3 regions of the Aquamicrobium sp. genome follow, and region 2 is predicted to be linked to each of the others. Evidence: riboswitches for the same ligand, from Rfam matches in the RefSeq annotation. Region 2 holds a riboswitch; each other region holds the start of a gene.
What was found. Region 2 has a riboswitch for cobalamin ahead of metE (5-methyltetrahydropteroyltriglutamate--homocysteine S-methyltransferase). Riboswitches for the same ligand answer to the same signal wherever they lie in the genome.
Positions count from the first base shown of each region.

Region 1: it holds a riboswitch for cobalamin, as region 2 does, so the genes downstream of both, M9945_RS11135 (SRPBCC family protein) here and metE (5-methyltetrahydropteroyltriglutamate--homocysteine S-methyltransferase) in region 2, are expected to answer to the same signal.
Region 3: it holds a riboswitch for cobalamin, as region 2 does, so the genes downstream of both, M9945_RS02845 (TonB-dependent receptor plug domain-containing protein) here and metE (5-methyltetrahydropteroyltriglutamate--homocysteine S-methyltransferase) in region 2, are expected to answer to the same signal.

Region 1 is NZ_JAMLIE010000001.1:2,248,843-2,252,115, forward strand. It holds partial or broken gene M9945_RS11130 (FAD-binding oxidoreductase) at 1-180, opposite strand, end outside; gene M9945_RS11135 (SRPBCC family protein) at 189-1,436, opposite strand; cobalamin riboswitch at 1,549-1,759, opposite strand; gene metH (methionine synthase) at 1,915-3,273, shown strand, end outside.
Region 2 is NZ_JAMLIE010000001.1:1,154,429-1,157,701, reverse strand. It holds gene M9945_RS05655 (ABC transporter substrate-binding protein) at 1-727, opposite strand, end outside; cobalamin riboswitch at 964-1,184, shown strand; gene metE (5-methyltetrahydropteroyltriglutamate--homocysteine S-methyltransferase) at 1,271-3,273, shown strand, end outside.
Region 3 is NZ_JAMLIE010000001.1:575,257-578,529, reverse strand. It holds gene exbB (tonB-system energizer ExbB) at 1-952, opposite strand, end outside; cobalamin riboswitch at 1,155-1,359, shown strand; gene M9945_RS02845 (TonB-dependent receptor plug domain-containing protein) at 1,520-3,273, shown strand, end outside.

The sequences.
Region 1 (3,273 bases), 1.1 Mb from region 2:
GGTGACGAACTGTCCGGGCTTGTAGCGGAACCATGTCTGCGCATCGGAGCGGAAGACGAAAGTCTTCACCTGCGGCGCCTCGTCGAATATGCCGGTCACTTCCAGCACCTGGAGCCGGTCGTTCCACGGCGTCATCTCGTCGAGGTGGCGGTAGGGGGAAAAATCGGTGATCGCGTTCATCGCTGTTCCTATGCCACGTCGCGCAGCGCGGGCTTGCCGGTCTCGGCGAGACGCGGCCCGATGGACGCCGCATACCATTCGAGGAACTGCATCACGCCGCCCTCGTGTTCCGCCGAATAGGGTCCGGGCTCGTAGGCCGGCGATCCGATGCCGAACGCGTTCTCCTCGACGATCCGCCGGTCCTCGTCGTTGGTCATGGTCCAGACATGGGTGAGCTCTTCAAGCGTGTAGTCGACGCCCTCGACCGCATCCTTGTGGACCAGCCATTTGGTCGTCACCGCCGTCTCGGTCGGGCCGAGCGGCAGCACGCGGAAGGTCACCGCATGGTCGCCGAGCACATGGTTCCATGTGGTCGGATAGTGATAGAGCAGCAGCGCGCCGATGCGATCGGCCGAGACGCTGTCGGACAGGTTGCGCCGGACGGCGCGCCGGCCGGTCATCGTGTAGCTGACGGCATCGCGCAGAAGGGGAGCGCGGGTGGCACGGTACTGCCCGCTTTTGTCGATGCCGAAACGCGAGGGCAGGCCGGCGGCCTCGCAATGCTCCCAGTGCGCCAGGATGTCCGGGTCGCTTTCCGCCCCGCTCACTCCGGTCACGGTCGGGGCTTCCGGATAGGTCTTGCACAGTTCCGGATGGTTGGCCGCGCAGTGGTAGCACTCGCGGTTGTTTTCCCAGACCAGCTTCCAGTTGCCCTTCTCGATGATCGTGGACTCGTAGGCGACCTTGGCCTCGACAAGCCGGTGCGGCGCGAAATAGGGCTCCATCAGCGCGCGGAACGGCGCGAAGTCGGCCGGCTCGTCCGCCAGGCAGATGAAGATGTAGCCGGCGACGCTCTCGCAGGCGACGGGTTTCATGCCGAAATCCTGCTTGCGGAAATCGTCTCCCATCTGGCGGGCGAAGACCAGCGAGCCGTCGAGGTCGTAGGTCCACTGGTGGTAGGGGCATACGAGCTTCGCCGCCATGCCCCTTTGCGCGGTGCACACCCGGCTGCCGCGGTGGCGGCATGTGTTGTGCAGGGCGCGGATGACGCCGTCGCGGCCGCGCACCACCACCACCGGATAGGCCCCGACCTGCAAGGTGAAATAGCTGCCCGGCCTGGCGATCTCGCAATCGTGACCGACAAACAGCCAGTCGCGATACCAGATCAGCTCGAGGTCGAGCCTGTAGAAATCCGGATCGACATAAAAAGGTTGTTCGAGGCTGAAGCCGTCGCGCCGCGCGTGGATCAGCCTCAGCATTTCATTGCGCGCATCCATGTCCGTCCTCGCATTCTCACAAGGACTGAACTGGTGGTGATTTGAGGGGAGATGGCCGCGGGCACGGCATTGCCCGATGCGCGTCTGCCTCTTGACCGCCCACCGCGATCAGTCGGGTTGTACCGTCCAGGGCTGGTTTCCGGGCTCCGGAGCCGTCCGTTTGAAGGACTGTCCCGACGCCTTCCCGGACCTTTTCGATCCAGTGGCGTCCGTCGGGACTTTCAGCTCCGCTACCGTTGCGGGGGCAGCGCCGGCGTCAAACCGGCTTCCCAATTATCTCTCCGGGGAATCCTCCGGGGAGCACCTTGAACGTCACGATCAGATCACGAACGCGGCGAGATCGCGAGCGCGAAAGCGACATCGGCGTGAACCAAAGGCGACAGGCGCTTCTTTTCAATAGGAGCGGCGAGCATATTGACATAAAGATGTCTTTATGTGACGTGACTGTATGTCGCATCAGGAACGCAGGGCGTCGCAAATGTCATCTCTCGACGAGCTCTTCGGCCCCGTCGCCCCCAAACGGGATGGCGCGGAAATTCTGGCCGCCCTGCAAAAGGCGGCGCGCGAGCGCATCCTCGTTCTCGACGGCGCGATGGGCACCCAGATCCAGGGGCTGGGCTTTGCCGAGGATCATTTCCGCGGCGACCGCTTTACCGGCTGCGCCTGCCACCAGCAGGGCAACAACGATCTGCTCATCCTCACCCAGCCGAAGGCGATCGAGGACATCCATTATGCCTACGCCAGGGCGGGCGCCGACATCGTCGAGACCAACACTTTTTCCTCGACCTCCATCGCGCAGGCCGACTACGGCATGGAGGAGATGGTCTACGAGCTGAACCGCGACGGCGCGCTGCTGGCGAAGCGCGCGCTGCGCCGCGCGGAGCAGGAGGACGGACGGCGCCGCTTCGTCGCCGGCGCGCTGGGGCCGACCAACCGCACCGCATCGATCTCGCCAGATGTCAACAATCCCGGCTATCGCGCCGTCACCTTCGACGATCTGCGCCTCGCCTATGGCGAGCAGCTGCGCGGGCTGATCGACGGCGGCGCCGACATCATCTTGATCGAGACGATCTTCGACACGCTCAACGCCAAGGCGGCGATCTTCGCCTGCGGGGAGATATTCACGGAAAAAGGGATCCATCTGCCGGTGATGATCTCCGGCACCATCACCGACCTTTCCGGCCGCACCCTTTCAGGCCAGACGCCCACGGCCTTCTGGCATTCGATCCGCCATGCGAAACCCTTTTCGGTCGGTCTGAACTGCGCGCTGGGCGCGGCCGCGATGCGCCCGCATCTGACCGAGATTTCCGGCGTCGCCGACACGTTTACCTGCGCCTATCCCAATGCCGGCCTGCCCAACGCCTTCGGCCAGTATGACGAGACGCCCGACTTCATGGCCGCCCAGGTCGAGGAATTCGCGCGCGAGGGACTGGTCAATGTCGTCGGCGGCTGCTGCGGCTCGACGCCGGAGCACATCGCCGCCATCGCCGAGGCGGTTGCGAAGCACCCGCCGAGAAGCGTTCCGAAGCTGAAGCCGCGGATGCGCCTGTCGGGGCTGGAGCCGTTCACGCTGACGAAGGACATCCCCTTCGTCAATGTCGGCGAGCGCACCAACGTCACCGGCTCGGCGCGCTTCCGCAAGCTCATCACCGCCGGCGACTACGCCGCCGCCCTCGACGTGGCGCGCGACCAGGTCGAGGGCGGCGCGCAGGTCATCGACATCAACATGGACGAGGGCCTGATCGACTCGCAGAAGGCGATGGTCGAGTACCTCAACCTGATCGCCGCCGAGCCCGACATCGCCCGCGTGCCGGTGATGATCGACAGCTCCAAATGG
Region 2 (3,273 bases):
CCAGCCCTGCCTGCGGCAGCACGGGCGAGCCGCCGGTGGCTTCGGCCCACGCCTTCTGGACGTCGATGACGCGCCGCACCGCCTTGCCGCCGGCCGCGCCGCGCAGGATCGCGGCCGAGACGGCCGGCTCGGTCGACAGGACGGCATCGACCCGCCCCGCCATCAGGAGCTGGATCGCCTCGATCGGCGAGCCGGCGCTTTCGAGGGTGATGTCGGTGCCGGGCTTCAACCCATGATGGGCGAGCAGCCTGCCCATCACCAGGTCGGGCATGTCGTTGCGAAACGGAACCGCGAGCGTCCTGCCCTTGAGCGCCGGGATGCTCGACAGGGTCGGGTCGGCCGAGACGATATAGAGCAGGCCGTCGGTCATGACGTTGAGGAGCCGGACCGGCAGGCCGCGATTGTAGAGATTGGCGGCGACCTGAACCGGGAGGATCAGCGCCTGCATCGTGCCGGAGGTCAGGCCGGCGCGCATCTCGTCAGGGTTGCGCCACACCTTGAACTCGGCCTTGTCGGCGATGGCGGAGAGCTTGCCGGAGGCGACCGCGTGCGCCAGCGAGATGCTGGGGCCGGCCGGCGGGCCGTAGAGCGTCAGCGACGGCAGCTTCGCCGCCGACGCCCGGCGCACCGACGGCGGCAGCGCAAGACAGGCAGCGGAGGCGGCCGCGGCGGCGAGCGCCTTGCGGCGGGTGAGGACGGTCCGACCCGATGATGCTGTTCTCGACATGGCAAGCTCCGGAAGTTCGCGCGGCCCGACGCCTTCGCCGGGCCGATCCCTTATAAACTTGCATATAGAACTCCAGTTTGTCGCAGATCAAGCAACCTTCGCGTCCGCGACAATCTATCCATACCGATTGGAGGCCCTTCCGGCGGGCAAGGCGGGCACCGGAAATTTCTTCCTTCCGGCGTGATTTAAAGACATAAAGATTTCTTTATATCACATTGACAACCGCCCGGACTTCGATAGAGTGCGTCCGTCGTGGTTCTTCGGCAGGCACTCGTGCATGCCGAAGCAAAGAGGGAAGCCGGTGAGTCGCCCGCGAGGCGGCAAGACCGGCGCTGCCCCCGCAACTGTAAGCGGCGAGCCGTCATCCAATGACGTCACTGGAGCCAGCCGCTCCGGGAAGACGGATGAAGGCGAGGACCCGCAAGCCAGGAGACCTGCCACGGCGAGAAACATCCACGGGCGGGGTGTCCCGGTGGCATGCATGACGCGGCACGGCCGCCCTGCACGCTTTCGCGCCTCCGCCCCAACAATCGGGGTATGGTCATGTCGCTTCCGCAGAAAGTTCCCGTCGCAACGCTGGGCGTGCCGCGCATCGGCCGCCGCCGCGAGCTGAAATTCGCGCTCGAATCCTACTGGTCGGGCAAATCTTCCGCCGCAGCGCTGCTCGAAACCGCCAAGCGGCTGCGCGCCGCCAACTGGGAGGAGCAGCGCGCGCGCGGCATCACCAGGATCCCGTCCAACGACTTCTCGCTCTACGACCATGTGCTCGACACGATCGTCCTCGTCGGCGCGGTTCCGGCCCGCTACGGCTGGCAGGGCGGCGAGGTGCCGCTCGACACCTATTTCGCCATGGCGCGCGGCAGCGAGGGCAATGCCCATGCCGAATGCGGCAACGGCTGCGCCGATCCGGCCCATGGCCCCCACGATGGCGTCCCGGCGCTGGAGATGACCAAGTGGTTCGACACCAACTACCACTACATGGTGCCGCAGTTCTCGTCCGATCAGGCCTTCGCGCTGTCCTCGTCGAAGCCGGTGGACGAGTTCCTCGAAGCGAAGGCGCTCGGCATCTACACGCGGCCGGTGATCCTCGGCCCGGTGACGCTGCTCAGGCGCGGCAAGTCGCAGGAGGAAGGCTTCGACCCGCTGGCGCTGCTGCCGCGGCTGCTGCCGGTCTATGAGGAGCTGCTGCGCCGCCTGCGGCTGGCCGGCGCCGACTGGGTGCAGATCGACGAGCCGGCGCTGGTGCTCGACCTGATCCCCAACGAGCGCGAGGCGTTCCGCTTCGCCTATGAGCGGCTGGCGAAGGCCGCGCCGGACCTCAGGATCATGCTCGCCACCTATTTCGGCGCGCTCGGCGACAATCTCGACACCGCGCTTTCGCTGCCTGTCGCCGGCCTCCATGTCGATCTCGTGCGCGCGCCGGAGCAGCTCGAAGCGGTCGGCCGGCTGGCGCGCAAGGACCTCGTGCTGTCGCTCGGCCTGGTCGACGGGCGCAACGTCTGGCGCGCCGACCTTTGCGCCATCCTCGACCGCATCAAGCCGGTGGTGGCCGGCTGGCCGCTCGCCCGCATCGAGGTCGCGCCGTCCTCGTCTCTGCTGCATGTGCCGATCGATCTCGACCTCGAGACCGCGCTCGACGCGGACGTGAAGTCGTGGCTCGCCTTCGCGGCGCAGAAGCAGGGCGAGCTGGTGACGCTGTCGCGGGCGCTCGCGGAAGGGCGCAGCGCCGTCCTTGCCGCGCTCAAGGCCGCCTCGCAGGCCGCCGCCGCCCGCGCCGCCTCGCCCAAGGTGCACGACCCGCTGGTCGAGGGCCGCATCGCCGGCATCGGCGCGGCAATGAAAACCAGAGCCAGCGATTTCGCCACGCGCAGCCGGGTCCAGCGCGACAAGCTCGGCCTGCCGGCCTTCCCGACCACGACCATCGGCTCGTTCCCGCAGACGGCCGAGGTGCGCAAGGCGCGCGCCGCCCACGCCAAGGGGGAGCTGAGCCATCTCGACTACGAGGCGTTCCTCAAGCGCGAGACGGAAGCCGCGATCCGCTGGCAGGAGGAGATCGGCCTCGACGTGCTGGTCCATGGCGAGTTCGAGCGCAACGACATGGTGCAGTATTTCGGCGAGCAGCTTTCCGGCTTCGCCTTCACCAAGCATGCCTGGGTGCAGAGCTACGGCTCGCGCTACGTGCGCCCGCCGATCATCTATGGCGACGTCTCGCGCCCGCGGCCGATGACGGTGGCGTGGTGGCAATACGCGCAGTCGCTGACGCCAAGGCCCGTCAAGGGCATGCTGACCGGGCCGGTGACGATCCTCAACTGGTCGTTCGTGCGCGACGACCAGCCGCGCGAGCGCACCTGCCGCCAGATCGCGCTCGCCATCCGCGACGAGGTCGTCGACCTCGAGACGGCCGGCGCGACGATGATCCAGATCGACGAGGCCGCCCTGCGCGAGGGCCTGCCGCTGCGCCGTTCCGAGTGGAAGGCCTATCTCGGCTGGGCCGTCGAGTGCTTCCGGCTCACCGCCTCGGGCGTGGCGGACGCGACCCAGATCCA
Region 3 (3,273 bases), 580 kb from region 2:
CGTTGTAGATCACCACCGCCGGAATGGCGGCGACGAGGCCAAGCGCGGTGGCGAGCAGCGCCTCGGCGATGCCCGGCGCGACGACGGCGAGGTTGGTCGTCTGCGCCTCAGAGATGCCGATGAACGAGTTCATGATGCCCCAGACGGTGCCGAACAGGCCGACGAAGGGCGCGGTCGAGCCGATCGTGGCGAGGATGCCGGTGCCGCGGGTCATCCGCCGCCCGGCCTGCGCCTCGATACGCGACAAATGCGAGGTGACGCGCTCCTTCAGGCCCGCCGCGCCGCCATAGGGCAGGGTCGAGCGCGAGGCTTCCACCTCATGCGCGGCGGCGCGCACCATCAGCGCCGCCGGCCCGCCCCTGCCCGGAAGCGAGCGCACGGCGTCGGGCAGACTCTCGGCCTGGACGATGCGCTTCAGCCCGCGTCCGGCATTGGCCTTGGCGCCGGCGATCTCCAGCGACTTGGCGAGCCACACGGTCCAGGTGACGAGCGAGGCGAAGGCGAGGCCGATCATCACCGCCTTGACCACCCAGTCGGCGGCCATGAACATGCCCCATGGCGACAAATCGTGCGGCAGGGTGTCGTCGCGCGCGTCGGCCGGCGCGCCGTCCTCGGCGATCTCGATCTCGGAAGCGTCTATTCCAGCAGGGGGCCCGGCAGGCGGCGCGGACGGCGCCTCGCCCTGCTGCGGAGCGGCGTCGACAGCCGGGGCAGGCGTCCCGGCCGCCGGCTGCTGGGGCGCGGGAGCCTGGGAAACCGGGGCCTCGGGCGCGGTGGCCGGTTGCTGCTGCTGCGGGGCGGGTTGCTCGACGGCCGCCGGCGGCGCCGCCTCCTGCGCCCGCGCCGGCACACCGGCGGCGAGGGCCGCGACGGCCAATGCCGCAAGCAGCAGCCCGAAAACCCGGCCGGCCGGCTGGCGGCAGCGTGAACTCTTCAACAGGATAGACGACATTCTGGCACTTTCCGCTTTCGCATACTGTCCGGCGTGCGTCTCGCGCGGATGCCTCTCACATCCGGCCGCGACATGCAACCTTCGCCCGCCCTTGCCGGCGGCAAAACACGACTAAAACAATCATGTTTCTTTTGGAAGCCAATTTTACGGGAATATTGTGGCGGGAACGCCGCGCGCGTTGACGCAACGGCGAAGTGACGCTAGCAAAGTCGGCGAAGCTGGTTCCGCCGAAAGGTGGATGAAAAGGGAATGCGGTGCGGCCGGGCTGTCCGGCCAAATCCGCAGCTGCCCCCGCAACTGTAACCGTTGAGCCATCTTCCAGATGCCACTGGCCGCAAGGCCGGGAAGGCGGGAGAGAGGCGAAGACACGGGAAGCCAGGAGACCTGCCGCTTCAGTCACCCTGTCCGCATGCGAGGGGCATGCAGGCGCGGCCGTCCGTAGCGGTGACACGAGAACGTGTTGCCGCATGCGAACGGGCCGGGGCGGGTTCAATTCCCAATTCCTTTCCTTGCGGTTCTTGAAAAGCCCGGGGGCCAACGCGCCTCCCAGCACCTTTGGGGACTGACATGAACAGGTTTCTGATCTCCACCGCCAGCGCGCTGGCATTGATGGCCGGCGCCGCGCAGGCGCAGGACGCGGCGCAGACCGACGAGCAGGGCGTCACCACCCTCGAGGCGATCACCGTCACCGCCAACCGCACCCCGACCGAAAAGAGCAAGACCGGCTCCAAGGTCGAGCAGGTGACGCAAGGCGAGATCGAGACGAAATCGCTCGTCTCGGTCACGGACTACCTGACGCGGCTGCCGGGCATTTCGGTGACCTCCAGCGGCGGCATCGGAACACAGACCGGCATCTCCGTCCGCGGCTTGGGCGGTGCCTATGTGAAGACGCTATACAACGGCATCGACGTTTCGGACACGACCGGAACGCAGGTTCTGACACAGTACCAGTATCTGCTGTCGGGCGGTGTCACCGGCATGGAGATACTGAAGGGCTCTCAAAGCACGCTCTACGGTTCGAGCGCCATCGCCGGCGTCGTCGACATCACCACGCTGGGCGAGGTCGAGGACGGCATCAGCCATACGGTTCACGTCGAGGGCGGATCGTTCGGCACAGTGCGCGGCCGCTACGGCCTCGCCGGCGCACAGGGCGGATCGAGGATTGCGGCCAACGTCACCGGCTTCCGCAACGACGGCATTTCCGCGAAGGCCGGCGGCACCGAGCGCGACGGCTACGAGAACGTGACCTTCGACCTCGCCGCCGAGCACCGCATCAACGAGGCGTTCTCGGTGTTCGGGTCCTTGCTCTATATCGATGCGAAGACCGAGTTCGACGGTGGCAGCGCCGACGATGCCGACAGCTATGAGCTGGCCACGATGATGGGAGGCCGGGTCGGCTTCAATCTCGACCTGCTCGACGGACGATTGAAGAACACGTTCTCCGTACAGGGCTTCAAATCCGACAGGGAGAGCATCTGGGCCGGATCGCCGGCTTCCTTCATCGGCACGCGGCAAAAGTTCGACTATCAGGGATCGTTCGAGGCGACGGATCGCGTTCTGTTGCAATACGGCGTCGATCACGAGCGCCAGGAAGCCGAGGATGGGGGCGGCGGGACCCCACTCGGCAAGATCGACCTTACCGGGGTCTGGGTACAGGCTGTCGTCGAGCCCGTCGACAACCTCGTGCTGACAGCGGGCGTTCGCCATGACGACCACTCGATGTTCGGCGGGCACACGACCTGGCGCGCCACCGCGTCCTATCTGTTCGACCAGACCGGAACCCGGCTGCACTCGTCATTCGGGACCGGTTTCCGCGCTCCGAGCCTCTATGAGCTCTATTCGGACGGCGGCGATCCGACCCTGCGGCCTGAAACGAGCCGCAGCTTTGATATCGGCGTAGAACAACGCTTCCTCGATGGCCGCCTCGTTGCCGACCTCACCTATTTCCATCTGGAGATCGACAATCGCATCTTCTGGGTCGACGATTTCGGCGGGCCGCCCTGGGGCTACTACGATCAGGTTGCCGGCGGGACGACTTCCGACGGCGTCGAGGCGTCCTTCTCCTACGCCGCGACCGATTGGCTCGACCTCGGCGGCTCCTACACCTACACGAACTCGCGCAATTCGGACGGGACGCGGAGCTGGCGCGTTCCGCGGCATGCCGTCACCCTCGCCGCAACGGCGCGCCCCGCCGAAAAGTGGACCGTCAGCGCGGACCTGAAATACGCCGCCGATACCATCGACTTCGACTGGACGGCCTATGCCGACGTGAAGCTCGACGACTACGTCCTGCTCAACGCCAAGATCGCCTATCAGGTGAA